Regions from separate parts of the Pelagibacterium flavum genome, predicted to be linked through region 1. Evidence: riboswitches for the same ligand, from Rfam matches in the RefSeq annotation. Region 1 holds a riboswitch; the other holds the start of a gene.

Region 1 (15,187 bases):
AAACCGTGTTCCAGTGGCCCGGCATCGGCTCGTTGTTTTTATCCTCGGTCGCCGTCGTCGATGTGCCGGTCATGGCCGCCTACCTGATCTTTGTCGGCTTCGTCTTCGTGATCGTCAATCTCATCGTCGACATACTCTATTACGTCGTGGATCCGCGCCTGCGGGTCGGCGCGGCAAAGGGGCACTGAGCAATGAACGATATAACCCCCACAGCCCCCAAAGGCCGGCTTGCCCGCATCATCGATTCCGATATCTTTTATTCCTACCGTACGTCGCCGGTGGCCATCGTCTCCTCGATCGTTGCCACGGTGCTGATCCTTGCGGCCATCTTTGCGCCCTTTATCGCCCCCTATGATCCCTTCAACCCGCGCACCCTCAATCTCATGAACGGGTTTACCCCGCCCGTGAGCGAAAGCTTTTCGGGCAGCTTCTTCCTGCTCGGTTCGGACCATCAGGGCCGCGACGTCTTTTCCGCCATTCTCTACGGCTCGCGCGTCTCGCTCATGGTCGGTCTGTCGGCCATCCTGTTCGCCATGCTGCTCGGCGTCACTCTGGGCCTGATCGCGGGCTATCGGGGCGGGCTGACCGACACCATCATCATGCGCATCGCTGATATCCAGCTTTCCTTTCCCTCGATCCTCATCGCGCTTTTGATCTTCGGTATCGCGCGCGGCATCATTCCACCCAACCAGCGCGAATCCATGGCGATCTTTGTCCTGATCTTTTCCATCGGGCTTTCGGACTGGGCCCAGTTCGCCCGGACCGTGCGCGGCACCACGATGGTCGAGCGGCAAAAGGATTACGTTTCGGCCGCCCGCATCATAGGGGTCAAACCGGTTTTCATCCTGATCCGCCACATCCTGCCCAATGTGCTCGGTCCTGTTCTGGTCATCGGCACCATCGGGCTGGCCCTCGCCATCATCGCCGAAGCGACGCTCTCGTTCCTCGGCGTCGGCGTTCCGCCCACCCAACCCTCGCTGGGCACGCTGATCCGTATCGGCCAGCAGTTCCTGTTCTCGGGCGAATGGTGGATCCTGTTTTTCCCCGCCATCACGCTCGTGCTCCTCGCCCTGTCGGTCAACCTTCTGGGTGACTGGCTGCGTGACGCCCTCAATCCAAGGCTGCGCTGATGAGCCAACCTGTTCTTTCCGTCAAAGACCTTTCCGTCGTCTTCCATCTGCGGCGCGGTGACTTCACCGCCGTCAAATCCATCTCGTTCGACATCATGCCCGGCGAAGTGCTCGGCGTGGTGGGCGAGTCCGGCGCCGGCAAATCGATGACCGGCACCGCCATCATGGGCCTTGTCGATTGGCCGGGTGAAATTTCCTCGACCTCGATTACCCTGAGCGGCGACCGCATCGACGGGCTCGATGAGGAAAGCCTGCGCAAGATCCGCGGCCGCCGCATCGGCATGGTCATGCAGGACCCGCTGACCTCGCTCAATCCGCTCTTTACGGTCGGCGAGCAGTTGATCGAAACCATCCGCCGCCATCTGCCGCTCAGCCAGGACGAGGCCCGCACCCGCGCCATCGCACTTTTGGCCGATGCGGGCATCCCCGATCCCGAAAGTCGCATCGATTCCTATCCCCATCAGTTCTCTGGCGGCATGCGACAGCGCGTGGTGATCTCGCTCGCCCTCGCGGCTGAACCTGAACTGGTGATCGCTGACGAGCCCACCTCGGCCCTCGATGTTTCGGTTCAGGCTCAGATCATCAAGGTCTTAAAGCGCCTGTGCGCCGAGCGCGGCGTTGCCGTAATGCTCATCACCCACGATATGGGCGTCATCGCCGAAGCCGCCGACCGCATGATCGTCATGAACAAGGGCGAGATCGTCGAGACAGGTTCGGTGGGCGACATCATCAATCGTCCCAAAATGGACTATACGATCAAGCTGATCGAAGCCATTCCCTCGATCACCGCCCAGAACCCGCGCTACGCGGCGGCGGTCGCCAAGGGCCACAGCTTTGCTTCGGAAAAGACCGACGAACCGCTCGTCGTTGTCGAAAATCTTTCCAAGCAGTTCGATATCTCGGGCTCCTTTCTGGCCCGCATCACCGGCCGCAACCGCAACATCGTCAACGCGGTCAATGGCGTGTCCTTCACCATCCAGCGTGGCCAGACTTATGGTCTTGTCGGGGAATCGGGGTCGGGAAAATCGACCTGTGCGCGCATGATGGTCGGCCTTTTGCCGCCCTCTGGCGGCAGTGTCAGGCTCGAAGACACCGACATCTGGTCCAAGGGCGCCGAAAAAAAGCGCCGCTCGAAAATCCAGATGATCTTTCAGGATCCCTATGCCAGCCTCAACCCGCGCTGGCGAGTGGGCGAAATTATCGCCGAGCCCATGCGGGCGCTCGGCATCGCCAGAAAGCCCGGTGAAATCGCAGATCGCGTTGCCGACCTGCTCGAACGCGTGCGGCTCGATCCGGTCTCCATGCGCAAATATCCCCACGAGTTTTCCGGTGGCCAGCGCCAGCGCATCGCGATTGCCCGCGCGCTTTCGAGCCAACCCGAATTCATCATCTGCGACGAACCCACCTCCGCTCTCGACGTTTCCGTCCAGGCTCAGGTTCTCGAGTTGATGAGCCGGCTGCAGGAAGAGTTCGGGCTCACCTATCTGCTCATCAGTCACAACCTCGCAGTGGTGCGCCAGATGGCCGATGCTGTGGGCGTCCTGCATCACGGCAATCTGGTCGAAAGCGGCCCCGTCGAACAGATCTTCAGCGCCCCCAGGGCCGACTACACCCGCATGCTGCTCGATGCGGTCCCCGATATTTCCAAGGTGGCCTAACGGCCTGCCCAAAACCGGTCACAATTGAAGCGCCCCATCGGCCTTGCGCCGGGGGGCGTGCTGGAGTGACATCAGGAAAAGGTGCAGACTTTTCCATCTCGATGCCGCGACCGGCCAAGACAATTTGGGGACCAATCATGCAATCCATCTCGCGCATTCTCGCCGCGTTGCTCGTCGCAATCGGTCTGGCTCTGGCCGGCTGGCTGGGCGGTCAGGCGCTCATCGAATCCCGCCAGCCCATCCGCACGGTCACGGTCAAAGGCCTCTCCGAGCGCAACGTCACCGCCGATCTGGCCTATTGGCCCATCAAGTTCGTCGCCACCGGCCCGACCCTTGAAGATGCCCGCGCCCAGCTCGAAACCTCCGATGCCGCAGTGCGCGACTTCCTCACCGGCGCCGGGTTCCCTCAAGATTCGATGCAGGTCCAGAATATCCTCGTCGAGGACCGTCTCGCCGGCTACAACGCATCCAACACCCCCGACATGGCGCGCTTCGTTCTGACCGAGGAATTCATGGTCACCTCGAACGATGTCGAGGCTATCGCCGCCGCCTCGCGCGACATCGGCGACCTTTTGCGCGCCGGCGTGGTGTTCTCCTCCGACAGCTACAATGCCGGCCCGAGCTACATTTTCACCGCGCTCAATGATCTCAAAACCGACATGCTCGCCGAAGCCACCCAACGTGCCCGCGAAGCCGCCCAGCAATTCGCCGAGGAAGCGGGCGCCGAAGTCGGCACCATCCAGACCGCCAATCAGGGCGTCTTCGAGATCCTCGCCGCCGTCGAAATCCCCGACCAGCGCTCCGAAAAGCAGATGGACAAGAAGGTGAGGGTGGTGACGACGATCACCTATTTCCTGGAATAGCTTTTCACACTCACACTATCCCAACACACTCCGTCACCCGGCCTTGAGCCGGGGCCCGGTAGCGTTCAAGATGCGCTCAGGCGTTGCCGCATACTGAATCCCGGATCAAGTCCGGGATGACGCCGTGTCGTGGTTGGCCCAAACGACCGCCTCACGCGGCCGCACATACCCGACACTCCCCGCGTATCTCCATCGTCGTGCGCTTGACAACAAACCCCTCCCGGTCCGCCCAGCCCGTCAGTCGCTCCCGAACCACATCGTCAGAGAACTCGGAAACCTGCCCGCACTTCTCGCAGATCGCAAAGGCGATCAGCCCTGAATCATGGCAATGCGGATGCGCGCAGGCGACAAACGCGTTCATCGATTCCAGCCGGTGCGCCAGTCCCATATCGAGCAGCTTTTCGAGCGCCCGATAGACCTGCAGCGGTGCCCGTAACCCGTCATCGCGCAACTGGTCGAGGATCGCGTAGGCGCTCATGGGCGCGTCGGCCTTTTCCAGCCGGTCGAGCACCAGCGACTGGTTGCGGGTGAGATCGGAATGCGCACTCATTTCTCAGGCGGCTCCCTTGTTGCCCAGCGGGACGATGGAGGTAATAGCAAATACGCAAAGCGCCGCAACCACGATCGAGGGTCCCGATGGCGTATCGAAATGCAGCGAAGCCCACAAGCCTGCAAGAACGGCGGCGATCCCGCCCAGCGCCGCATAAATCGCCATCTGCTCGGGTGTATTGGCCAGCCTTCGCGCGGCGGTGGCGGGAATGATCAACATCGCGGTAATCAGCAGCACGCCGAGGATTTTCATCGATATGGCGATCAGTGCCGCGAGCAGCACCATGAATATCAACCGTGTGCGCTCGGGGTTCAGCCCCTCGGCCTGCGCGATATCCTCGGAAACAGTGCCCGCCAGCATCGGCCGCCACAGCCACGCCAGCACCCCCAGAACGAGGGTTCCCCCGCCATAGATCATCGCAATATCGCTCACCGACACCGCAAGAATGTCGCCAAACAGCAATCCCATCAGATCGATCCGCACATTGGGCATGAGCGACACGAGCACCAGCCCCAGCGCCAGCGCCGAATGGCTGAGCAGTCCCAGCAGCGAATCCGCCGAAAGCGTGCCCCGGCGCTGCAAGAACGCCAGGATCAGCGCCACCATAACCGCAATGGCGAACACCCCCACCACGGGCGAAAATGAAAAGAACAGCGCCAGCGCCACCCCCAGAATGGCCGAATGGGCCATCGTATCCCCGAAATAGGCCATGCGCCGCCAGACGATAAAGCTGCCCAGCGGCCCCGTCACCGCCGCCAGCCCTAGCCCGGCGATCAGCGCCCGCGTGAAAAAGCTCTCAAGCATGCCTGTGGTCTCCTTCATGGTCATGCTCGCAATGGGGCCCATGCGCGTGATGGTCGAAATGGAGTTGCCCCTTGGCATCTCGCACCGTTCCATCGGGCAGATGCGCATGGTCGTGCTCATGGCGATAAATCGCCAGCGTTTCGGCCGCCCGCGGTCCGAACAGCGCCGCATATTCCCCGCTCGCCGCCACGCTGTCGGGCGTGCCCTGGCAGCACACATGCCCGTTGAGGCAGATCACCGTATCGGTGCGCGCCATCACCACATGCAGATCGTGGGAAATCAGCACCACCCCGCATCCGGTCTCATCGCGTATCCGCCCGATCAGATCATAAAGCGCCACCTCGCCGGAAAAATCGACCCCCTGCACGGGCTCGTCGAGCACCAGAAGGTCAGGCCGCCCGATCACCGCGCGGGCAATCAGTGCCCGCTGGAATTCCCCGCCCGAAAGCGAATGCACCTGCGCGCGAGCGAGGTGGGAAATCCCCACCATTTCCAGTGCCGCCGCAATCTCGGCCTTTGTCCGGCGTCCGGTCAGCCCCATCAACCGCTCGACGGTCATGGGCAGCGAGCGGTCCATGGCGATCTTTTGCGGCACATAGCCGATGGCAAGGTTTTTGGCCCGCCACACACGCCCCTCATCGGGTTTGATGATGCCCAGAGCGGTCTTGACCGTCGTCGATTTGCCCGACCCGTTCGGCCCGATCAGCGTCACGATTTCCCCGCGCGCAATGGCCATGTCCACCCCGCGCACCAGCCAGCGTCCGTCGCGTTTCACCCCGACGCCTTCGATCCGAACGATGTCGTCCCGCTCGGGAGCGGTAAAATTTTTCATGCCCGATCCTGACAGATGCGCATTGACTCAAGTCGCAATGTTATAGCATTACATCACTGTGTAATGTCATAACATAATCGTCTGGAGCCCTTCCGACAATGCCCAATAAAGCCTTCGCCCTTCTCGCCCCCGCCGCCATCGCGCTTTTTGCAGCCACCCCCGCGCTCGCCGCGCCCAATGTGGTCGCCACCATAAAGCCGCTGCATTCGCTGGTCGCTGGCGTCATGGAAGGCGTGGGTACACCTGAACTGCTCATCGAAGGCGCAGCAAGCCCGCATGGCTTTTCCCTGCGCCCCTCCGACGCCGGCAAGCTTGAAAGCGCCGATCTGGTCTTCTGGATTGGCGAAAATCTCGAAACCTTCCTCGATGGTCCCCTCGATACACTTTCGGCCGGTGCCACCAAGGTCGAGATGATGAATATCGAGGGCATGAACATTCGCGAACTTCGCGAAGGCGGTTTGTTCGAAGTTCACAGCCACGATGACGAGCACGAAGAACACGAACATGAAGAGCACGCCGAGGATGAACACGTCGACGAGGACGATCATGCTCATGAAGACGAGCATGACCATGAACATGGCGACGCCCACCTCTGGCTCGATCCGCAAAACGCCCGCTTGATGGTCGCCGCCATCGCCGACGCGCTGATTGCCGCCGACCCGGAAAATGCCGAAGCCTACAATGCCAACGGCCAGGCCCTGGCCGCCCGTCTCGATGCGCTGCAGGCCGAAATCGATGCCCGCCTCGAACCGGCCCGCGGCAAGCCCTTCTTTGTCTTCCACGACGCCTATCACGCCTTCGAGGAAAGCTTTGACATCGAGGCATCGGGCTCGTTCACGGTCAATCCCGAGATCGCTCCGGGGGCAGGGCGCATGACCGAACTCCGCGCCGTAGTCGAGCAGCAAGGCGCCGCCTGTCTTTTCGCCGAACCCCAGTTCTCCCCGCAGGTCATCGAAACCATCGCCGAGGGCACCGGCGCTCGCATCGGCACTCTCGATCCCCTGGGGGCCGACATCGCCGACGGTCCCGAACTCTATTTCACGCTGATGAACACCATGGCCGACAATCTTCTCGATTGCCTCGCCGACTGAGCCGGTTTGCCTGCCGGACCCGGTTGCCGGGCAAAGGGGCGGGGTGCCTTAGGGCACCCGCCCCACCCCGAAATCACCGCCCACATCCATGGCCTTTTCGCCACCTTAAGGGGCTGCACCGCTATCAGGCCCGAACCCTCATTTCGGTTCCTTACTGCCCAGTCCCGCCGGTGCATATCTGGATGCAAATGTTACGTTATATCATTAATAGGAGAAATCCCGTGAAGCCAAGTGCTCCGATATCCCACGCCATCCTGCTGGCCGGCATGTCTCTCCCCGGCACAGCAGCATATGCCGACGAGATTTCCGTCTGGCGCGCCTTCGTCGCCGATCAGGCCCAGGGAACCGTCAGCGTTATCGACCTCGAAGCCGGCGAAGTCGTCGACACCTTCGCGCTTAACGGTCCAGCCAGCCTCTATGTCACCTCCAGCGCCCAGCGCGTCTTTGCCGTTCAGGGCAATGCCAATATCGTCCAGGCCATCGACACCGGCATCGCAATCGACGATCACGGCGACCATGGCGATATCGAGATCACCGATCCCGCGCTGCTCGACACAGCAATCGAAGGCGAATATCCGGTCCACTTCGTCGACCATCACGGCCAGATCGCCCTGTTCTTCGATAATGAGGGCGTGGCAAAAATCATCGATGAGTCTGATTTCGGCGCAACCGAGCCGCGCATCGTACCGTCCGGCGCCCCCCATCACGGTGTTGCCGCTGCTTATGGCGATTATACGCTCATCACCGAACCGCACCCCGAAGACCCCTCCAACTTGCCCGTCGGTATCAATGTGCTCGACGCCGACGACCGGCAGGTTGGCGATACCCACGCCTGTCCCGGCCTTCATGGTGAGGCAAGTTCCGGCAATCTGCTTGCCATCGCCTGCGATACGGGCCTTCTTCTGGTCACTGACAGCGCCGATGACCCCCAGATAACCCATCTCCCCTACGATGAAGCGCTGCCCGAGGGCAAAAGTTCGACCCTGCTCGGTGGCGTCGGCATCCAGTATTTCCTCGGCAATTACGGCGCCGACCGTCTCGTTCTGATCGATCCCCATCAGGAAAGCTTCCGCCTCGTCGATCTGCCCACGCGCCGCGTGCATTTCGCCGTCGATTCCGTCCGGCCGCAGTTCGCCTATATCTTCACCGAAGACGGCAATTTGCACCGTCTTAACACGCTCTCGGGTGAAATAAGCGCCACTCTCGAACTCACCGGCCCCTATTCCATGGACGGTCATTGGTCCGACCCGCGCCCCCGCATCGCGGTGGCGGGCGACGAAATCCTCGTCACCGACCCCAACGCTTCGCAGATCCATCGCATCGACGCGGTCGCCTTCGAGCCTTCCGGCACCATCGCCGTCGATGGCCTCCCCATGGGCATCGTCGTCGCCGGCGGCTCCGGCGCCGTCCATTGACACTAAAAGGACCGCCTTTCGGGGCGGTCCCTCCTGCCATCAGACAGGGCTCTAGCGGATCGGCCCCTTGAAGATGAAAAACGCCCCCAGCGCGATAAAGCCGAACCCGAGCATGTGGTTGAGTGTGAATTTTTCGCCGAGATAGAAAATCGCAAACAGCGCGAAGACCGAGAGCGAAATCACTTCCTGAATGGTCTTGAGCTCGGCCGCCGAATAGGTGCCATACCCGATCCGGTTGGCGGGCACCGCCAGCCAGTATTCGAAAAACGCGATCCCCCAACTCACCAGCACCACCACCCACAGCGCCGCTCCGGGAAATTTCAGATGTCCGTACCAGGCGAACGCCATGAAGACGTTCGAGGCGATCAGGAGCAGGATCGGGGCAGCAAGGGAGAAAAGAGAAGGGACGGCAGCAAGGGCGGTCATGAATCAGGTCTCGGACATCGCCACGATTGGCGGACCGAAATCGAAAGCGCGCTTCCCGCGCCAAAATCAAGCCCAATCCTTATCCGCGCACGTCGAACCTTCGAAAATGTACATCCTGATGCGGCCATGGGCTGATCCGGTGCCGCGCTCGCACGAGCCTGCCGGCACCGACCGGATTTCTTCAGCGAAGTTCCTGGGCGAGCCCGATCAGCAGCCCCTCCGGCCCACGGATGTAGCAAAGCCTATACGCGTCTTCATACTGAACGACTTCGCCCACCAGCTGCGCGCCGCGATTGCCGAGCTTTTCGAGCGTTTCGTCGATATCGTCCACGGTGAACATGACGCGGAGGTAGCCTAAGGCGTTGACCGGCGCATTGCGGTGATCCGCCACAACGGCGGGGGTGACGAAGCGGGAAAGCTCAAGCCGGCTATGACCGTCCGGCGTACGCATCATTGCAATCTCCACGCACTGGTCGCCCAGTCCGGTGACCCGTCCGGCCCATTCTCCTTCGATGGTTGCCCGCCCTTCGAGCTCGAGCCCCAGCTCGCCAAAGAATTCGATCGCCCGGCCGAGGTCTTCGACGACGATTCCGACATTGTCCATCCGTTTGAGTGCCATGTATCCTCTCTACATATTGTCGTTTAGACCGTAAGCTCATACCTGCCTGCCAAGCGGCAGGGTGTTCTATGGGGCTCCAGCCAGATGAACCGCCCGCAAGGCGTCCATATGCGCCTCCACCGCGCCCGGCCCGGCCCGGTCCCGCGCCTCCCCTGTTGCGGCCAGCACGGGGTCGACCGGCATATAGCGGCGGCTCCAGCGGCTGATCTGCGCGATCACCGGCAGAAGTTGGATGCCTTTTTCGGTCAGCGAATAGATGGCCTTGAGGCGATGGCTGGGGTCGTCGGCCCGGGTGATGATGCCGATGCGCGTCAGCATGGCCAGCCGGTCCGCCAGAATGTTGGTGGAAATACCTTCGTCCGAGGCCAGGAACTCGCGGAAATGCCTTTTGCCCGCAAACATCATGTCGCGGATGATCAATAGGGTCCATTTGTCCCCGAACACTTCAAGGCCGAGATTGATCGGGCAGCCGGAGCGAAAAGGCGATGAGTCCATAGGGTTGACTCTATGTCTAATGGTTGTAAAAAGCAAGTGATTGTATTTTGCAATCATAAAAAGGAGGAAGCGATGACGACCTTTGTTGTGGTGCATGGTGCCTGGGCTGGCGCCTGGGGTTGGGATCTCGTGGCAAAGCGGCTCCGCGCGGCGGGCCATGACGTGCATGTGCCGACGCTGAGCGGGCTGGGGGAGCGCTCGCACCTTGCGCAACTGCCCATTACCCTGAGCACGCACATCAACGACATCGTCAACGAGATGGTCTGGCATGACCTCAGCGATGTGGTGTTGGTCGCCCATTCCTATGGCGGGTTCGTCGCCACAGGTGTTGCCGAGCGTGCGCTCGAGCGCATCGCTTCGATCGTCTATCTCGATGCCTTCATTCCTGAAGATGGCCAGTCCTTCGAAGACATCATGGGTGAGAAACTCACTGGTCCGGTGGTGCCGGCCCCGGAAATCGGCGACGGCGAATACGCCACGAAGGCCGAATGCGACCGTGTCGCTGCTCTCTCCACGCCACAGCCGACGGGCACTTTCACCGAACGCCTCAAAGTTACCGGCGCCTATCTCAAGATCGCCCGCAAGGCCTTCATCCTCGCCACCGGCTGGGATGGTTTCGGCTCTGTCGCCGCTCCGCTGCGCAACGATCCGGCCTGGACGGTACACGAATTGCCCTGCGGCCACGACGTCCCGTTGCTCATGCCCGATGAACTGACGGCATTGCTGGCAAGGGCCTGACCCAGCCGGCTCAGATCTCGCCGCGAATATTGGGTCGCACCTTTTCTGCATAGAAGGTGGCGAGGCTTTCATGGACCGATCGCGGCAATTCGGGTAGGTCCCCGGCCTCTGCGTTAACCCCGATCTGGTCGGGCCGCGAAACCCCGGCAATGATCGTGGAGACCGCCTTGTGGTCCAAAATCCAGCGCAGCGCGAAAAGGCTCATTCTTTGGCCCTCGGGCACATAGCCGCGCAACTCGTCGGCCAGTTCCACCCCGACCTCGAACGGGATGCCGCCAAACGTCTCGCCCACTGAAAATGCCTGCCCGTCGCGATTGTAGCTCCGGTGGTCGGTGGGGGAAAATTCGGTGTCGCGCGTATATTTGCCCGACAGCAGCCCCGAAGCCAGCGGCAGGCGCACGATCACCCCCACATCGCGCTCCATCGCTTTGTCGAGCAGGCTTTCGGCCGCGTCCTGGCGGAAGATGTTGAAGATGATCTGCAGCGTCGCCAGCCCCTCGTGCTCAAGACAGATCTCCGCCTCGGCGATCGTTTCCACGCTTGCGCCCCAGTTCTTGATCAGACCTTCGGCCTTGATCTCATCCATCCAGCCAAAGATTTCGCCCGCTTCGAGCACGTCGCGCGGCACGCAGTGCAGCTGCGCCAGGTCGATACTGTCCACGCACAGCCGCCGTGCCGATTCTTCAAGGCTCTCGCGTACCCCGCCCTTGGTGTATTTGTCGGGATAGAGCGCCGCCGCACGGCCCACCTTGGTGGCCACCACCAGCCCGTCGGGCTTGCCATAGAACGTGCCGATCCGGTGCTCGGAAAGCCCGTTGCCGTAAACGTCAGCGGTATCCCAGAAATTGACCCCCAGCCGCGCCGCATTGGCCAGGATCGTCGAGGCGTCATTATCCTCGATCGGGCCGAAATCGCCGCCCAGCTGCCAGGTACCCAATCCGATTTCGGAAACCAGAAAGTCGGTTTTGCCCAATCGCCGCGTTTTCATCTTTATCCTGCCTCTCCGATTGTCTGGTTCTCTCTGGTGATAAGCGAGCACGCTCTCCGATGCAATTGACGCGGGGTCATTGCGCGTGGCACATCTAGAACCGTGTTGGTTCCCCTTTCGTTGCAAGAGTCGAAACGGGAAGCAAAAGGGAACACGGTGCGGACGACCCAAAAGGGGCCAATGCCGTGGCTGCCCCCGCAACTGTAAGCCGCGATGGATTCCGGAAAATCCACTGATCCTGAGGGTCGGGAAGGCATCCGGAAGCCGATGAAGCGCTTCCAGCAAAAGTGGATATCACTTTTGCGGTTCGGAAGCGCGCCCGATGAGAATCGGGAGCCATGAGGCGATTGGACAATCGCCGAATTGCTCGAAAGTGGCCAGCCAGGAGACCTGCCAGCACAGAGAACCGGCCCCATGATGGGGGCGGCATTTCGCATTTGCACACGGAGGGTGTTGCTGTGACGACCAGAAGTTTTCCCGCGGCCGGCCCGCGATCCGTCCTGTCCGATCCGCCCTTTGCCCGTTAGGGGAGCCGATCGCGCATAGGACATGTTAAGGCGACAGGTCCGCTGCGCCCACCGCGCAGCCGCTCTGCGCGGCGCCCCCTTTCAGCCTAGATTGTTTCAGCTATTCCATGGAGGGTCGCATGACCTCGAAAATCCCGACAACCGTCATCACGGGCTTCCTCGGCGCCGGCAAGACAACCCTTGTCCGCCATCTGCTCGCCCACGCCAAGGGCAAGCGCATCGCGCTCATCATCAACGAGTTCGGCGATATCGGGGTCGACAAGGACGTGCTCGCCGGGTGCGGGGACGAAACCTGCCGCGAGGAGGATATGATCGAACTGGCCAATGGCTGCATCTGCTGCACCGTGGCTGACGATTTCATCCCCACCATGAACCAGATCCTTGCCCGCCCTGACCGCCCCGATCACATTGTCATCGAAACCTCGGGGCTGGCACTGCCCCAGCCCCTGATCCGCGCCTTTAACTGGCCCGAGATCAAGGCCGAGGTCACCATCGATGGCGTGGTGACCGTTGCCGACGCCGCCGCGCTCGCCGAAGGCCGCTTCGCCGCCAACGAAGAGGCCGTCGACGCCCAGCGCCGGCTCGATGAAATGCTCGATCACGAAACCCCGCTGGGCGAGCTTTTCGAAGACCAGATGGTCGCCGCCGACATGATCGTTCTCAACAAGACCGACCTTGTCGAACCCGCCGCCCTCGAAGCCGTCGAAGCCGAACTCAAAAAGCACATGCGCCCTGGCACACAGATCGTGCGCGCCGCCAACGGCCACGTCGATACGCTTGCCCTGCTCGGTCTTGGCATGTCCACCGAGGACAATCTTGAGGGCCGCGAAAGCCATCACGAGCTTGAGCACGATGGCGAGGGCCATGAGCATGACGATTTCGATTCGTTTTCGCTCACCATCCCTTCCGGCCCCGGCCGCGACCAGCTCCTCACCGCCATCGCCGATACCATCGCCACCCATGACGTTTTGCGCCTCAAAGGCTTTGCTGCCATCCCCGGCGCCCGCGCCCGCCTGGCCATCCAGGCGGTCGGCCCCCGCGTCAACGCCTACTTCGATAGAGATTGGCAAGAGGGCGAAGCGCGCGAAACCCGCCTCGTGGTCATCGGCGAAAGCCCCCTGGCCCGCGATGCCATCGAGGCGAGCCTGAAAAAGATTGCCGAGGCGGCATAGCGATGACAGGGCCGGATACGGAAACTGCCTATCGACGCTCCCGACTGGCGCTTGCGGCGTGGATCGTTCTGGCCGGCCCTGTCATTGGCGCACTGGTGACGTTCGTTGCCTTCATGGTCGTCGGGCGGTCCTGGGAAAACGAGTCATTCCTAAATCTTCTCCCGTTCATATTCATCGGCCATCTCGTTTACAGCTGGCAGCTTGGGTTACTCGCGGCCATCGCCGCCGCCGCACTTTGGCTGGTGGCCGATGATATGCTCTACACCACCTCACAACGCTGGACCGGCGTGATCCTGATCGGGGGGATGACCGGTGCAGTCTTGCCGCTACTCGTTCTGAGCGTCGTTTCTGGCCGCAATCAGTTGGACGCGCTTACTATCATGTCCACAGCCCTTGCTGGCATTGTCGCCTTGGCCCTCACGGTCCGCCCCTGGAGCGACCGCTGATGCATCTGCTTGCCGCCCAGGCCGGTGCGCTCCAGCAGGAAGGCGAGGCCATCGACCTCGCCCAGACCCCGGGCGATTTCGCCTTCGCTTCGTCCGCCGATAGCGAACTGGCCATGCTCGCCGCCGCCGCCGATAGGGCTGGCGAGGACGGCTTGCGGCTGGCCAATCTCATGCGGCTGACCCACAATTTCTCGGTGGACCTCTGGTGCCAAGATACCCTCGCTCATTCCAAACTGATCGTGATCCGCCTCATCGGCGGCTCGGCCTATTGGCCCTATGGCTGCGATGAAATCGAAATGCTGGCACGGCAAAAATCGATTCCTCTGGCCTTCCTGCCCGGCGACGCGGTCCCCGATCCTGTGCTGTTGTCCCGCTCCACAATCCCCGAGCCCGATTGGCACGCCCTTCACAAACTGTTTTTGACCGGCGGCCCTGACAACGCCGATGCGATCCTATCGGCCTTTCGCGCCCTCGCTGCGGGCAATCCCATCGCCCATGCCCCCGATCCCTTCCCCGCCTTCGGCTTCTGGGATCGGGAACGAGGAATTGTCGGCCAGCTGGCGCGGGATGTTTGTCCCGAACCGATGGGAACGACGCGCGAAAAGCCGGCCCATGTGCCCATTCTGTTTTACCGCGCCGTCCTCGAGGGTTCGGGCACAGCGACGCTCGAAGCGCTGATAAGCGGGCTGGAGCGTCACGGTCTGGCGCCAGTGCCCATCGTCATCTCCTCGCTTAAATCTCCCGACTGCGCTGCGTTCGTGCGCCAAGCTTTGGGTGACATCGAGCCTGCCGCCATCTTCAACCTCATCGGCTTCGCCCTTGGCATCAACGATCTCGCCCCCGAGAAAAACCCGTTCGCCCTCACCGATGCGCCGGTGATCCAGCTCGTCCAGGGCTCGCGCCCACCCATCATGTGGGAAGCCGACCCGCGCGGCTTGACCTCCAAGGACCTCGCCATGCAGGTGGTCCTGCCCGAAATCGATGGCCGCGTCGGCGCGCTGATCGTCGGCCACAAGGCCGAAGCGGTCTGGCACGAGCGCACCCAATGCCCGCTCACCGCCTTCACCCCCGAACCCGACGGCATCGCCCGCGCCACCGACCTCGCGCAAAACTACGCCCGCCTGCGCGCCAAATCGCCCCCCGAGCGCAAGATCGGTCTCGTCCTCGCCAACTACCCGCTAAAGGATGGCCGCCTCGCCAACGGCGTCGGCTATGACGCCCCCCAGTCGAGCGTCGAAATTCTCAAAACCCTCGCTGAAGCGGGCTATCATGTTCGGCCTGTTCCGCCGTCGGGCACCGCCTTCATCGAACACCTCCAATCCGGCCCTACCAACGCCCGCCCCCGGCAGGGCACTTCGGACGCCACCCTTCCGATTGAAACCTACAAGGCCTGGCTCGAAACCCTTCACCCCTGCATCCGCGAGGATGTCCCC
Region 2 (15,187 bases), 1.2 Mb from region 1:
CCCGTTGAAGCCGGATCGATGCTGACGGGGATGCTTCTTGCCTTGGCGCGGGCGGCCAGCGCCATGACTGCGGCGCGGGGCCTGGGCTCAAACAGGGCGTAGCCCGAGATGTGCAGCCGGTCCATGCCGTCGAGCAGCTCGAAAGGGAGATCGGTTTCACCCAGGTGGGCGTTGGCACCGCGATCGGTGAGAAAGCTGCGCTCTCCATCGGGATCGACAAGGCAGATCAGCGTGCCGGTGGGATTGGCCACATCGCCGCTCAGATGGGCGGTGACGCCCTGCCCTTCGAAATGGCGACGAAGGCGAACCACATCGGGGGCGCCCACGCGGGCGGCGAAATGGGCGTCGACGCCCATGGCCGCCAGCCACACGGCCTGATTGGCGCCCGAACCGCCGGGCATCTGGCGGATGGTGGCCGGTGTATCGGTGCCGCGCGCAACGGGCCCTTCGGGCACGACGAGAATATCGGTGATGACGTCGCCAACGACGAGGATGCGGCCAGTCACGGTCAGTGGTTCTTGACGAGGGCGGCCGCGATCCGGGCTGCCACGGCGGCGTTGTTCTTGACCAGTGCGATGTTTGCGACCAGCGACTTGCCGTCGGTCAGCTCAAAGATGCGGTTGAGCAGATAGGGGGTGAGATCCTTGCGGGTCACGCCTTGCCGCTCGGCATCGGCGATGGCGGCGGCGATGCGGCCGTTGATTTCGTCGGCGTCGAGGGCGTCGGCCTCGGGGATCGGGTTGGCGACCAGAACGCCGCCGGTCATGTTCAGCGCGGCCTGTGTGGCGATGAGGGCCGCGACCTCCTGGGGCGTGTCGAGGCGGTAATCGACCCCATATCCGCTTTCGCGCGCGAAGAAGGCCGGGAAGGCGTCGGTGCCATAACCGATGACGGGAACACCATTGGATTCAAGCACTTCGAGGGTTTTCGGAATGTCGAGAATCGACTTGGCGCCGGCGCAAACCACGGCGACAGGGGTTTGGGACAGCTCGGTGAGATCGGCGGAAATATCGAAGGTGGATTCGGCCCCGCGATGCACGCCGCCGATGCCGCCGGTGGCAAAGACCCTGATGCCGGCCATGGCAGCGATCTGCATGGTGGTGGCGACGGTGGTTCCGGCGGTGAGGCCCTTGACGAGGATGGCTGCGAGGTCGCGCCGGGAGGCCTTGGCGGCTTCAAGCCCGGTCCTGGCCAGGTCCTCGAGCGTTTCGCCGGCCACGCCCACATGGCATTTGCCGCCCATGACCGCGATGGTGGCGGGCACCGCGCCATTGTCGCGCACGACCTGCTCCACCGCCAGCGCGGTCTCGAGGTTCTGCGGATAGGGCATGCCGTGGGTGATGATCGTAGATTCGAGGGCCACGACTGGCTGGCCGTCAGCCAGGGCGTATTTGATCTCGGGGGAGATCTCGAGGTAATCAGACATGAAAGGACCTTGTGCGTTTGGGCGATGCAAACCACAGCCGGGGCGACAGCGCAAGCAGCGATCTTTAGCCTTTCCTGCCTCTTTCTTCCGGCGTCATACCGGGCCGGGGATCCGGAATCCGGTAACCGGCAGCGCTGGTGCCGGTATCGCTGGCACGGAGCGTACTGGACCCCGGCTCAAGGCCGGGGTGACAAGGGAATAGAGTCGCAAGAAAGCGGTAGCCGCTATGCCGTGATGGCGCCCTTGATCCGGATCACATCATCGGCCAGCTCGGCATCGATCCGGTACACTTGGGCCAGCCTTTGGGCCGTCAGGACCTCCGCCAGTGTCCCCGAGGCCGCCAGCCTGCCGTGGTCGAGCAAGAATGCCCGGTCGCAAAAGCGGGTGGCGAGGGTGAGATCGTGGAACGAGGCGAGAACCGTCCTGCCCCGGCGTTTGACCGCTTCGAGCAATACATATTGGTAGTGCAGGTCGAGATGGTTGTGGGGCTCGTCGAGAATGTAGATTTCCGGGTCGAGCGCCAGAATTTGCGCGAAAAACAGGCGCTGTTGTTCGCCGCCGGAGAGATGGGCGGCATCCTCTCCTGCCCGCCCGGCGAGACCGACGAGGGACAGGGCTTCGTTGCACCGGGCCGCAGCCTCCTGGCGGGGCAGCGCCAGCGGCAGCAGACCGAGCGCCACGACCTCGTAGAGCGTCAACCCGGCCAGCGACACGGACTCCTGGACCAGTGCCCCGACCCGCGCCGCATAGGCCTTGCGGGGCCAGTCCTTGAGGGGCTTTCCATCCAGAAGGACCGTTCCGGTATTGTCGGCCTCGGCGCGATAGAGGACGCGCATGAGGCTCGATTTTCCGGCGCCGTTGGGGCCCAGCAGCGCGTGGAATTTTCCGCGCTCGAGCGCAAACGAGACGCCGTCGAGCAATTGCGCCTCGCCCTTTTTGAGCGAGACCGCTTCAAGAGTGACAATCGGGTCAGAAGCCACGGCGCACCCTCCGCAGGATGAAGACAAAGGGGGGCGCCGCAAACAGCGCCAGCAGTACGCTGAGCGGCAGTTCTTCGGGGGCCAGCACGATGCGGCACAGCAGATCGACCACCACCAGCACGATCATGCCGAGCACCACGGCCAGCGGGATCAGCTTTTTGTGGGGCGCGCCGACCAGAAGCCGGGCCATGTGCGGCACGATGAGCCCGACAAAGCCCACGATCCCCGCTCCGGCCACCGACAGCCCGGTCAGAAGGGCGGCGAGACTGAGCAGAGCCAATCGCAGGACCGGCAGCGGCACGCCAAGGGCCACAGCCCGCTCGTCGCCGAGCAGCACGGCGTCGAGCATGGTGGCGCACAGCCATGTGGCAAGCAGGCCGAGCGGCAGGGCGATGGCCAGCGGCGGAAGGTCTGCCCAGCGCGCGCCGGCGGCGGAGCCCATCAGGAAGGACAATGCCTCGCGGGTGACCTGGGGATCGGCGAGATGGATGAAAAAGGCGGAAACCGAGGAAAAAAACAGCGATATGGCAACGCCAGCCAATATAAGAACCAGCTTATCCATGCCCCTGCCCGGCTGGAAGGCCAGCCCGAGGGTGAGAATAAAGGCAAGCATTGCGCCCAGAAAGGCCAGCAGGTCGAGCCCGAAACTGGCAACGAACGTGGCGGGCAGCCAGACGATGGCGGCGGTCGCCGCAGCGGACGCCCCGGAGGACAGGCCCAGAAGGTAGGGCTCGGCCAGCGGATTGCGCAGCAGGGCCTGCATGATGACGCCCGACAGCGCCAACCCGCCCCCGACCAGCGCCACCATGATGACACGCGGCAGGCGCCATTCCCAGATGATCAATTGCAGATTGGGCTGCGCGTCTGGCAGGCGCAGCAGCGCGCTGATACGCGCATCCCACGGCAGATCGGCGGTGCCCCAGAAGGCACCGGCCAGCATGGCGAGCACGAGAAAGCCTAGCGCCAGCCCGAGGGTGACGCCGTAGGGAGCGCGGTTCATGTTCTAGTTCAGGTCCAACTGTTGGAGGCCAGCTGCGAGGCGTTCGACCCCATCGACGAAGCGCAGCCCAAGTATGGTTTCGGAGAACGGGACGACGACATAGTTCCGTTGCCGGACCGCACGGAGCTGGGAGAGCACCGGGTCACTTTCGAGCTGTGCGCGCTTTTCCTCGGCGGTCGACCATTCGGCTTCGATCAGAATGATGACGTCGGGATCCGCCGTCGCCACCGTTTCCCAGGCCAGATCGGCCCAGCGGCCCTCGATGTCGCCCGCGATGTTTTCAAGACCGACCGACTCCATGAGCAGTCCCGGCGCGCCGCAGCAGGCCGCAGAAAAGGCGGTGTCGGTGCCCGAGTCAAAGAGAAAGGCCGTCAGCCCGGCGCCCGACGCGCCGGTTGCCGCGGCGTCGAGCCGCGTGCGGATATTGCCGGCAAGTGCGTCCGCCTTATCCTCGACGCCAAAGAGCGCGCCAATGCTTTCAAGGTCGATGAAGATGGGATCGGTGGTCATGCGTATATCGGCGGGGTGCTGATTGCGGCATTCGGCATTGACCACATAGGTCCCGATGCCGATGTCGTGCCATTCGGCTTCGGCGCCCAGGTTGGTGTCGTTGAAGGCCGAGGCAAAGCCGGCAAAAAGAAAGTCGGGGTTTTCGGCCAACACCACTTCCCTTGCCGGATAGCGGTCCGAGAGCACCGGGACGGAATTGTAGGCTTCGAGCCACTGGTCGGGGATCGTGTCGTCGAGATAGGCGGTGCCGATCATTCTGTCTTCGAGCCCCAGCGCCAGCATGACCTCTGTTGCCTGCTGGTTTAGCGTAATGGCGCGCGCAGGCGGGGAGTCATAGGCAAAGCTGGTGTCGCAGCTCTCAATTGTCTGGGCGAAGGCCGAGTTGGTCAACAGCGACAGGGCGACGGCGAGTGCCGGGCGCAGCAGGTTCATTGCGATACCTCATGGATCATCAATTGGGGGAGCGATTTTCCGTCTTTCAAAACGGTCGAAACGAAGCGGGCGACATCATCGGCGTTCGCCAGCCGGTACCAGTGTCCGGCCGGATAATGGGCTACGACAGGGCCGTTGTTGCAGGGGAACAGGCAGCCGGTGGTGGCCACCAGGCAATCGCGCGCCACACCCTGGCGCGTCAGTTCCTCGGCAAGAATGGCGCTGAGTGGGCCGGATTCGCGGAAATTGCAGCGCGGGCCGGTACAGACGAGAAGATGGTGCCGATGCGCCGGCACCTCGTCCCAGCCCGCGCCATCTATCGAACCGCGATCAGTCTCCACAGGCGTCGCTTCGGCGGCATTATCGAGGCTGGATCGGGCGATTGCCGCCAGTACGGCCTCATCGCCGATCTGATCGGACGCCAGGGCCAGTTCGCCATCAAACCCGCGCTCACGCTGCCAATGGGCGAGCGCACCGGGCAGCCAGGCGAAAAGACTGTCGGAAAACGGGATGCCGACCGGCTGAACGAGGATATTTTGTGCGCCCTCGCCCACCAGCGCGTCGAGCGCCGACATCGGCCCGGCCTCGCGGCCTTCCATGCGAACGATGGCGCACGGGATCGGGCACGCTCGGGTCAGCGATGCCTGAAGCGCCTTCAAACGCCTGCCCTTCAGATAGGGCTGAGAAATCAGAAAGAGAATTGCGTCAGGTGTCATGAGCCCACCTTCTCTTGCGAGAAGGCGGTGGGCTTTGTGTCAGCGGACGCGCTGCGTAAAAATCCATACCTGCCCCCTGCCGGCACACCTCGTCCGGCTTGTTGGTCTGTTGCAGGCGGCAGGTCTCCTGACTCGCGGCATAGTCTTCATCTCGAAGACAGTGCAACACCCCTTCCCGACTTTCGTCAGTGGTCTGGCGTTGCGATTCGCCGCTTACAGTTGCGAGGGCAGCTCCGGAATTGGCCCCTTATGGGTAATCCGCACCGGTATTCCCTTTTCATCCGCGCTCTACTTGGCGGAACCGTCAGCGGAGCAAGACATAGCCCTGTGCGAGGGTGGGAGCAAGGGGGTTCAGCGCCGAGGCAGCGTCGCGACGAAATCGGCATAGTCGCCGACGCGGATCTTTTCGAGCAGGGTGGAAAGGTCATCGAGGGGGGTCAGTGAATAGTCCACGCGCGCATCGATGGCCGGATAGGGCTGGTCAGAAAAGGTCTTTATCGCTGCAGACTGGATGCCGCGCGCATCGCCGCCCGCCACGTCGCCTGCCGTCAGGGCGGCCAGAAGGCGGAGTTCCAGCGGCCCGCCGGCGCGCAAAAAGCCTTCGGCCATGGCAGGGACAACATCGGCGTTGGCGAGAAGATTTCCGGCGATGGCGATATCGGTCTGCAACTGCATGCCCACACTCTCGGTGAGGTCCGAGCCGCTCCAGCCCGCCGTTGCGCCCGTGCGGTCCATGACGATCAATTGCCGCCGTTCGCGCTCGGGGTCGGCAATTGTCAGGGCATAGACGATTGCCTCGGCCCCCTGCCCGGCTTCGAGCGCCGCCAGCCCGTCAAAGGCATAGAGCGGATTGGTGTAGCCTTGGGTTGCCAGCGCCCCCACCCCTGCGCGCGCGTGGGGCACCAGCGAGCCGACGGCGGGTCCGCCCGTGGCTGTCGCGACGCCGAAAGCACCGGTTGCGCGGTCGTGGGCGAGGATCGAGAACGTCATGGGCAAAAATTCTCCCTGCCGCCTTTAAGGCGGATCTTCTTTTTCGCTCGGACTTTCGAGACGAGAAAGTGGGGACCACTTTTTCTGAAAGTCCTCGTGTAATTTATAGCGATAAATGTATTGCCATGTCCATTTATGCTGATAAATTTAATTTCAGACCAGCGCCTCCACGGCAAGCTCTGGGGGCCAAGTCAGAACCGCAAAGGTTCGTTCACTGGTTTACCGCGCACCCAATGCGCCAAAGGAGAGGTTGTCATGAAAAAGCTTTTAGCCGGGGCCGCCATAGCCGCGCTGATGGCCGCATCGCCGGTCGTCGCCCAGACCCCACCCAATGTCCTTATCGTCGGACAGATCGCCGAGCCGCAGTCGCTCGACCCGCAGGTTTCCACCGCGGTCAACGACTTTCGCATCCTGGTCAACATCTATGACGGGCTGGTCCGCTATGCCGATGGCACGCTGGAAGTCGAACCGGCTCTGGCCACGGACTGGACGATTTCCGACGATGGGCTGACCTATACCTTCAATCTGCGCGAAGGTGTCACGTTCCACGACGGCACGCCGTTCAACGCCGAGGCGGTGAAGTTCAATTTCGATCGCATGCTGGACGAGGACCATCCCTATTACGATACGGGGCCGTTCCCGCTGTCGTTCAACTTTTCGGCCGTCGACAGCGTCAACGTGATCGACGAGCACACCGTCGAGTTTGTTCTGACCGAACCGTTCGCGCCGTTTCTGTCCAACCTCGCCTATCCCACGGGGCTCATCGTGTCGCCACAGGGTGTGATGGACAATGTGGACGATTACGGGCGCAATCCGTCGGGGACCGGTCCGTACCGGTTTGTCGAATGGCAGTCGAACACCCGTGTCGTGGTCGAAGCCAATCGGGACTATTGGGACGGCGCGCCGGCGCTCGAGGCCGTGGTCTTCCGCCCGATCACCGATGCCAACACGCGGGTTGCCGAAATGCTTTCAGGCGGCATCGACGTCATGGTCGAAGTTCCGCCCGACAATGTCAGCCAGTTCGAGGAGGATTCCGCGTTCGAGGTCTATGAGCAGGCAGGGCCGCACGTCTGGTATGTGATGCTGAACGCCCAGTACGGTCCTTTCGCTGACAAGCTGGTTCGCCAGGCCGCGAACTACGCGGTCAACAAGGACGCTCTGGTCAACGATATCTTGCAGGGTACGGCCACGGTCTCGGACAGCCCGATCGCTCCGGCGTTCAACTGGGCCTATAACGAAGATCTCGAGCCCTATCCGTACGACCCTGACATGGCCGAGCAATTGCTGAGCGAAGCCGGAGTCGATAACCCCGAGGTCACCTTCTATGTCACCGAAGGTGGTTCGGGCATGCTCGATCCGATCACCATGGGCACGGCCATCCAGGCCGATCTCGAGGCCGTTGGGTTCGATGTGACGATCGAGACCTATGAATGGAACACGTTCCTGGGGATCGTGAATCCTGGTCTCGGCGAGGATGTCGACATGGCGGAAATGGCCTGGATGACCAACGATCCGGACGTTCTGCCCTTCCTGACGCTGCGCACCAATGCCTGGCCGGAGGCCGGGGGCTTCAATTCGTCGTACTATTCCAATGAAGAGGTCGATGAATTGCTCGAGGCGGCGCGGGTGGAAACCGACATCGAAGCGCGCGGCGATCTCTACAAGCAGATGCAGGAAATCGTCTATGAAGACGCGCCCTGGATCTTTGTCGCGAACTGGCAGCAGAATGCGGTGACGACCGAAGCGGTGGAGGGTTTCTCGTTGCAGCCGAGCTTCCTGCTGCAGCTGGGCGACGTCTCCAAGCAATAGGGCGCCTGACGGGTTACCAGCGACTATCGGGATCGGCGGGAGAACCGCCGGTCTCCACCGGAGGGACAGAGGAGGCCGCCCATGCTGGCCTATATCGCCAAGCGGCTCGTTGCCGCCATACCCGTATTGTTCGGGCTTTCGATCATTGTGTTCGGGATCATGGCCATGATCCCCGGCGATCCGGCCACGGCCATTCTGGGTGCCTACGCCACGCCGGAAAATGTCGAGCGCGTCAATCGCGATCTCGGGCTCGACCGCTCGCTGCCCGAGCAGTACATCGCCTGGATCACCAATGTCCTTCAGGGCGATTTCGGCCGGTCGTTCAGGCTCAACCGTCCGGTGCTCGATGAAATTCTCGAGCGTTTCAGCGCAACGCTGATCCTTGCCGGCGCCTCAATGATCCTGTGTTCGATCCTGGGCCTTTTGGCCGGGGTCGTTTCGGCGGTCCGCCAGTTCGGCTGGACCGACCGGATCGTCACGTTCTTTGTGCTGATCGGCATTTCCACGCCCGCTTTCTGGCTGGGGCTGATCTTCATCCTCCTGTTCGCCGTGCAATGGCGCGTGCTGCCCGCTTCGGGCATGTATGCCGTCTATGGCGGCGGCGATCTGCCAGACCTTCTGATCCATCTGATCCTGCCCGCCACCACGCTGGCCATTGTCGCGACCGGCGTTATCGCGCGGCTCACCCGCGCGGCCATGCTCGAAGTGCTGCGGCAGGATTTCGTGCGCACGGCGCGGGCCAAGGGGCTCAACGAAGGCGCGGTGATCTACCGGCACGCCTTCAAGGCGGCGCTGGTTTCGATCATTCCCGTGATCGGCATCCAGGCCGGGTTCGTGATGGGTGGTGCGGTCTATATCGAGACCGTGTTCCAGTGGCCGGGCATCGGGGCGATGCTGGTCAACGCGATTTCCACCCGTGACATTCTTCTGGTGCAGGGCGGCGTGCTGGTGGTTGCCGTCACTTACGTCCTCATCAACCTGCTCGCCGATGTGGCGCAGGCCATTCTCGACCCGAGGCTCAAGACATGACCCAGGCGATCGCGACCACCGCGCCTCAGGCGTCCTCGGCACGGCTTTCGAGCTGGAGCCTTTTGCTCAACAACCGGCTGGCGGCCGGGGGGCTTGTCATCCTTGTCCTGATCGGGGCGATGGCATTGCTCGCTCCGTTGCTGCCCATTCCCGACCCCGACATCACCCTGCCCGCCAACCGGCTGCAGCCGATCTTTTCGGACGGGCATCTGCTGGGCACCGACCATTTGGGCCGAGACATTCTGGCCCGGCTGATCTGGGGGTCGCGGGTGTCGATTGCCGTGGGGCTTTCGGCCACGCTGATCGCGGCGCTGATCGGCTCGCTGATCGGGCTGGTTTCGGGCTATGCGCGGGGCACCACCGATACCATATTGATGCGCGGCATCGATATGCTGATGGCGTTTCCCTATATCCTGCTCGCGCTGGCCATTGTCGCGGTGCTCGGGCCGGGGCTGCTCAACGCGCTTTACGCCATCGCGGTCGTCAATATCCCGTTCTTTGCCCGCAACGTGCGCGGCATCACGGTGGGGCTGGCCGGCCGGGAATTCGTTGACGCCGCCCGGCTTTCGGGCAAATCGCACACGGCGATCCTGTTTTCCGAAGTGCTGCCCAATGTGTTGCCGGTGATCGTGATCACCATGTCGACCACTGTGGGCTGGATGATCCTTGAAACCGCCGGGCTGTCGTTCCTGGGACTTGGCGCACAGCCGCCGCAATCGGACCTTGGCTCGATGCTGGGCGAAGGGCGCAGCCTTTTGTTCAATGCCCCGCACGTATCGGTCATTCCCGGACTGATGATCTTTGCCATCGTCATGAGCATCAACCTTTTGGGCGATGGCGTGCGCGACGTGCTCGATCCGCGCCTGCGGGCCGGGGATCTAACGCGCCCGCTTTCGGTGACGCGCATCGAGCGCAAGAAGGCCGCCGAGCCCCAGGACAAACCCACTGCCATACTCGACGTGCGCAATCTCGAAACCAGTTTCCAGCGCGGCCGGGCGACCATTCCAGCGGTCAAGGATATTTCCTTCACACTCAACAAGGGCGAGTGCATGGGGCTGATCGGGGAGTCCGGGTCGGGCAAATCGGTCACCGCCCTGTCGCTGCTCGGGCTTGTCGCCTCCCCGCCGGGCATCATCACCGGCGGGTCGGTGTCCATCGAGGGCGAGGACGTGTTCTCGCGCTCGGAAAGCGGCATCAGGGCGTTGCGCGGCTCGAAAGTCGCCTATGTGTTTCAGGACCCGCTGACGACGCTCCATCCCCTCTACAAGGTGGGCGAGCAGATCGCCGAAGCTATCACCACACATCAGCCGGTCGGCAAGGCGGAAGCGAGACAGCGGGCTATCGCGCTGATGGAACAGGTGGGCATTCGCGATGCCGCCGAGAGGGTCGACGCCTTCCCGCACCAATTGAGCGGCGGGCAGCGCCAGCGCATCGGCATTGCCATGGCGCTGGCCAACGATCCCGACATCATTATCGCCGACGAGCCGACAACGGCGCTGGACGTGACCGTGCAGGCGAAAATTCTCGACCTGCTGCAAGATCTGCGGCGCGAGCGCGGGTTGGCGCTGTTGCTCATTACCCACGATTTCGGGGTTGTCGCCCAGGTGTGCGACCGGGTTGCGGTGATGAAGGATGGCCTTATCGTCGAAAGCGGGAAGACGCCGGATGTGCTGCGCGATCCCCAGCACGATTACACCAAAAAACTGATCGCCTGCGTGCCGGAGCTGGGCAAGGGCAAGGATTTTCTTGCCACCGTCCGGCCCCTGTTTGCGGAGGGCCAGCCATGAGCAATGCCATCGTCGTAAAAGATCTGGTCAAGACCTTCGGGGGCAATCGGACGCTGTTTGGTGGCAAGAGCCACGAGGTTCAGGCCGTAAAGGGCGTGACGCTTGAACTCAGGCAAGGGGAAACGCTGGCCATTGTGGGCGAGAGCGGATCGGGGAAATCGACCATCGCGCGCATGCTGGTGGGCCTGGAAACGCCAACCTCGGGCTCCATCGAAATCGGGGGCAAGGGATATGACGCGCTGCAGTCGGAAGGGTCGCGGGCGTTCGGGCGGATGATCCAGTACGTGTTTCAGGACCCTGTTGCTTCTCTGAATCCACGCAAGACGATAGACAAGATTCTTGATGTGCCGCTCAACCTTCTGCGCGGCTATGATGCCGAAAAGCGCAAGGCGAGAAAGCGCGATCTGCTCGAAGCCGTGCAGATGCCCAGGGACACGCTGGAGCGCTATCCGCACGAATTTTCCGGTGGGCAAGCGCAGCGTATCGCCATCGCGCGGGCCCTGGCGGCGGAAGCGAAAATCATGGTCCTCGATGAGCCGGTCTCGGCGCTCGATGTCTCGGTACAGGCGCAGGTGCTGTTGCTGCTGGACGATCTCAAGCGCGAATTCGGGCTGTCCTATCTGTTCATCAGCCACGATCTGGCGGTCGTGGAATCGGTATCGGACCGGGTCGGGGTCATGTATCTGGGCGAGATGGTGGAACTGGACACTGCCGAGAAACTGTTTGCGGCGCCGGGCCACGACTATACAAGGGAGTTGATTGCCAGCGCGCCCAGGCTGGCCGCAGCGGCTCAGTAAGATGTTCCCTAAAAACCCCATACCCTCCATCATCCCGTCCGCCCCACAATCGTCATCCCGGGCGGAGACCCGGGAACCAGTAACCGTCAGCGTCGGCGTTTCAACCGCGAGACCTGCGTGTACTGGACCCCGGCTCAAGGCCGGGGTGACAGACTGGTGGGTGGAGCAAAAGATATGAACGCCCTCGACACCCCCGCCCCTCTTCGCCGCAAGCGTACCGACGAAATCGTCGATGCCATCAAGAAGACCATCATCGAGCACGGGTTGCAGCCGGGAGACCGGCTGCCGCAGGAGCGCGAGTTGATGGAGCAATACTCGGCCTCGAAAGGAACGATCCGTGAGGCGCTGAAATCGCTCGAAGTGCAGGGATTGATCCGCACCCGCACCGGGCCGGGCGGCGGGGCGTTCATCGACACCATGTCGGAAAGCCGGGCGATGAGCCTGCTGTCCAACTATCTGTTCGCCAAGACGGTGACGATTGGCGACATCTATGCGCTGCGCAAGGTGCTCGAGCCACTGGTCGCGGTCAGCGCTATGGCCAATATGGACGCCGCCGCCTATCAGCGGCTCGATGACATCATCGCAATTTACGATCACGAGCCGGCCGACGCGCAGGAGCGCTGGGACCAGCGCATGGCCGAACTCGATTTCCATGCGGTGGTGGCCGAATATGCCGACAATGCGCTGCTCGCCTTCACCTGCCGGTTCCTGCAGCGGCTTTTGAAAGACCTTGCCGTCTGTCACGATATCTATGTGCAGCCCAAGCCGGTGCTGCGCGCGCAGGGCATCGAATATCAGCGCCAGATGATCGCCGCCATGCAGGTTGGCGATGCGGACGCCGTCCACAGGATCATGGCCGATCACATGGCCTATGCCGAACGGTCCATGCTCGACCTGCAGGCGGAGCTGAACGGGGATTTCCTGCACGATCCCGTGGCCCGAGGGCGAACCGGGAAACGGCGGAAGAGCGCTAAAACAAGCGGCTAGAGCCTGTCATCGCCGAATGCGCGTTGGTTTGGCCGTCCACCTGACGGAACTCGCGGCGCCTGGGGCCCGTTATCGCCGTATCTGTCATAATGGATAGGCGACCCGTGGCCACGCGCGCGCAATCGAAACAACAGCAGGGCCTGTTTCCAATTGGCCTGCTGCGCGGCGCTGGTGGCGCCCTGATATTTGCGCTGCCCATGCTGATGACCATGGAGATGTGACAGTTGGGCATGACGCTGGACCGTTGGCGCCTGCTGGTTCTGCTGGTTGTCGGGTTTCCCTTCCTGATGCGGCTTTCGCGCGAGATCGGGTTCGAAAGCACACGTGACTGGCGGCAGGATTTGCGGGATGTAACCATCGCCTATGGCATCGGGATCGTCACAAGCTCGGCGATCATGGTGGTGCTGGCCATATTGGGCAGTCCAGGAAGCCTGAGCGAGACGATGGGGAAAATCGCGATCCAGACCTTTCCCGCCGCGCTCGGCGCCATGTTAGGGCGGGCCCAGTTCGGCGGCGATTCCGAGCCGGCCAAAAGGGAAGAAACATTCGGCGGCGAAATGCTGATCATGGCAGCAGGGGCGCTGTTTCTCTCGCTCAACGTGGCACCGACCGAAGAAATGCAGCTCATTTCCTTTCGCATGACAGCCTGGCACGCGCTGGCGCTGATTCCGCTCTCGCTGGCCCTCATGCATGCCTTCGTCTTTGCCGCCTCGTTTGCGGGCGGCAGCGAAATTTCGCCGGAAACACCTTGGTGGAGCGCGTTCCTGCGCTTCACCGTCTCGGGCTACATGGTGGCGCTGGTGATCAGCCTGGCAAGCCTGTGGGTGCTCGGCCAGATTGACGGCATGGCATTCGAGAGAGCGTTGCGGGTTACGGTCGTACTCGGTTTTCCAGCAGCCATTGGCGCCTCGGCGGCGCGGCTGATCCTTTAGGAGCGCGTGATGGCACCCGGTAAAGGTAAATCAGGTGAGCAGGTCGAATGGATCGTCGCCGCAGCGAGCGCGGTGCTTGTGCTGGCGCTGGCGGGCTTTATTGCCTTTGAAGCCCTGACCCGAACCGGAGGCGAGCCGCAGATCGGATTTGCCCTGGGCAAGACACTGGCCGTCGCGGACGGTTATGCGGTCGAGGTCACTATCAGCAATCAGGGTCACGTCACGATTTCGGACGTGGTGGTCGAGGGCGCCGTTGCGCTGGGCGGCGGCCAAAGCGAAACCGCCAGGGTCACGCTCGACTATCTTCCGGCGGAAAGTGATACCGCGGTTGGACTGGGGTTTTCACAAGAGATCGATCCGGAGCGACTGACGCTCCGGATCGTGGGTTATACTTACCCTTAGCGCGCTGCCCCAACAGGCCGGGCCAGCGCTCCAGGTTCATTGATGTCGCGCGGTCGAACCGAAAAAGTCTGCAACTTTTTCTGACCGCACTCTAAAGGTCTGCAGGCAGCAGAGCGTCCGGGATGTTCTGGTAGCTGACCGGACGCAGGAAGCGGCGGATGGAGAGGGTGCCCACCGAGGTGTGCCCGAAGTTCGTCGAGGCGGGGTATGGGCCGCCATGCACCATGGCATCGGCGACTTCCACGCCGGTGGGGAAGCCGTTGGCCAGCACGCGGCCCGCCTTGCGCTCGAGGATGGGCATGAGCGAACGGCCCAGATCGGTGTCGCCGGCATCCATGTGGATGGTGCAGGTCAACTGGCCCTGCAGCGACTTCGCGATCTGGCGCATCTGGTCTTCGTCCTTGACGGTGACGATCAGTCCGAGCGGGCCGAACACTTCTTCTCCAAGCGCGTGGTTGGCCAGCCAGGTGTCGCCATCGGTTTCGAACAGATACGGCGTGGCGTTGCGGAGATCGCAGGTGGACGTGAGAAGCTCCTGAACGCCCGATGATGCGGCAATCCTGTCGCGGCCATCGCGATAGGCCTTGGCGATGCCGTCGGTCAGCATGGTCTGGGGGCCGACTTCGGAAAGGGCGGCCTTGGCGGTATCGATAAAGGTCCGAGCTTCATCGCCCTCAATCACAACGGCAATTCCGGGATTGGTGCAGAACTGGCCGGCACCCATGGTCAGCGATCCGGCCCAGCCCTTGCCCATTTCCTCGGCCCGCGACTTGAGCGCGCCGGGGAGAACGAACATGGGATTGACCGAACCGAGTTCGCCAAAGAAGGGAATGGGCTCGGGGCGGGCGGCACACAGGTCGAACAGTGCCCTGCCCCCGCCGAGCGATCCGGTAAAGCCCACGGCCTTGATATCGGGGTGCTGGACCAGCGCCTGGCCAACCGAGCGGTCACCGCCCTGCACGAGCGAGAACACGCCGGGGTGCAGGTTCAGCTTTTTCCGCGCGGCATCGATGGCCTGGGCGACAATCTCGCCAGTACCGGGATGGGCGCCATGGCCCTTGACGACGACGGGGCAGCCAGCAGCAAGCGCCGCTGCGGTATCGCCACCGGCGGTGGAGAAGGCCAGCGGGAAGTTGGACGCGCCGAAGACGGCGACCGGGCCGATGGGGCGCTGGACCATCTTGAGGTCAGGGCGCGGGGCGGGCTTGCGGTCGGGCAGTGCCGCATCGTGACGGCGGTCGAGATAATCGCCCTTCAAAATGTGATCGGCGAAGAGGCGCAACTGGCCGGTGGTCCGGCCACGCTCGCCTTCGAGGCGCGCCGCGGGAAGCCCGGTTTCCTGTGAGCCGATTTCGGTGATGTCGGCGCCGCGTGCCTCGATTTCGTCGGC

Evidence for each region. Region 1 has a riboswitch for cobalamin ahead of cobW (cobalamin biosynthesis protein CobW). Riboswitches for the same ligand answer to the same signal wherever they lie in the genome.
Region 2: it holds a riboswitch for cobalamin, as region 1 does, so the genes downstream of both, OF122_RS12090 ((2Fe-2S) ferredoxin domain-containing protein) here and cobW (cobalamin biosynthesis protein CobW) in region 1, are expected to answer to the same signal.

What each region holds. Positions count from the first base shown of each region.
Region 1 is NZ_CP107716.1:3,564,463-3,579,649, reverse strand. It holds gene OF122_RS17945 (ABC transporter permease) at 1-188, shown strand, start outside; gene OF122_RS17940 (ABC transporter permease) at 192-1,130, shown strand; gene OF122_RS17935 (ABC transporter ATP-binding protein) at 1,130-2,788, shown strand; gene OF122_RS17930 (SIMPL domain-containing protein) at 2,926-3,651, shown strand; gene OF122_RS17925 (Fur family transcriptional regulator) at 3,803-4,201, opposite strand; gene OF122_RS17920 (iron chelate uptake ABC transporter family permease subunit) at 4,205-5,029, opposite strand; gene OF122_RS17915 (ATP-binding cassette domain-containing protein) at 4,998-5,837, opposite strand; gene znuA (zinc ABC transporter substrate-binding protein ZnuA) at 5,936-6,928, shown strand; gene aztD (zinc metallochaperone AztD) at 7,150-8,343, shown strand; gene OF122_RS17900 (DMT family protein) at 8,395-8,769, opposite strand; gene OF122_RS17895 (VOC family protein) at 8,951-9,388, opposite strand; partial or broken gene OF122_RS17890 (winged helix-turn-helix transcriptional regulator) at 9,470-9,883, opposite strand; gene OF122_RS17885 (alpha/beta fold hydrolase) at 9,956-10,621, shown strand; gene OF122_RS17880 (aldo/keto reductase) at 10,632-11,609, opposite strand; cobalamin riboswitch at 11,699-12,021, shown strand; gene cobW (cobalamin biosynthesis protein CobW) at 12,256-13,308, shown strand; gene OF122_RS17870 (hypothetical protein) at 13,311-13,754, shown strand; gene cobN (cobaltochelatase subunit CobN) at 13,754-15,187, shown strand, end outside.
Region 2 is NZ_CP107716.1:2,410,811-2,425,997, forward strand. It holds gene OF122_RS12065 (carbohydrate kinase family protein) at 1-506, opposite strand, end outside; gene OF122_RS12070 (pseudouridine-5'-phosphate glycosidase) at 509-1,426, opposite strand; gene OF122_RS12075 (ABC transporter ATP-binding protein) at 1,651-2,406, opposite strand; gene OF122_RS12080 (FecCD family ABC transporter permease) at 2,396-3,406, opposite strand; gene OF122_RS12085 (ABC transporter substrate-binding protein) at 3,410-4,348, opposite strand; gene OF122_RS12090 ((2Fe-2S) ferredoxin domain-containing protein) at 4,345-5,064, opposite strand; cobalamin riboswitch at 5,165-5,385, opposite strand; gene OF122_RS12095 (DUF1028 domain-containing protein) at 5,416-6,054, opposite strand; gene OF122_RS12100 (ABC transporter substrate-binding protein) at 6,310-7,863, shown strand; gene OF122_RS12105 (ABC transporter permease) at 7,945-8,892, shown strand; gene OF122_RS12110 (dipeptide/oligopeptide/nickel ABC transporter permease/ATP-binding protein) at 8,889-10,679, shown strand; gene OF122_RS12115 (ATP-binding cassette domain-containing protein) at 10,676-11,476, shown strand; gene OF122_RS12120 (FadR/GntR family transcriptional regulator) at 11,651-12,463, shown strand; partial or broken gene OF122_RS12125 (TIGR02587 family membrane protein) at 12,568-13,395, shown strand; gene OF122_RS12130 (hypothetical protein) at 13,405-13,797, shown strand; gene OF122_RS12135 (aldehyde dehydrogenase (NADP(+))) at 13,889-15,187, opposite strand, start outside.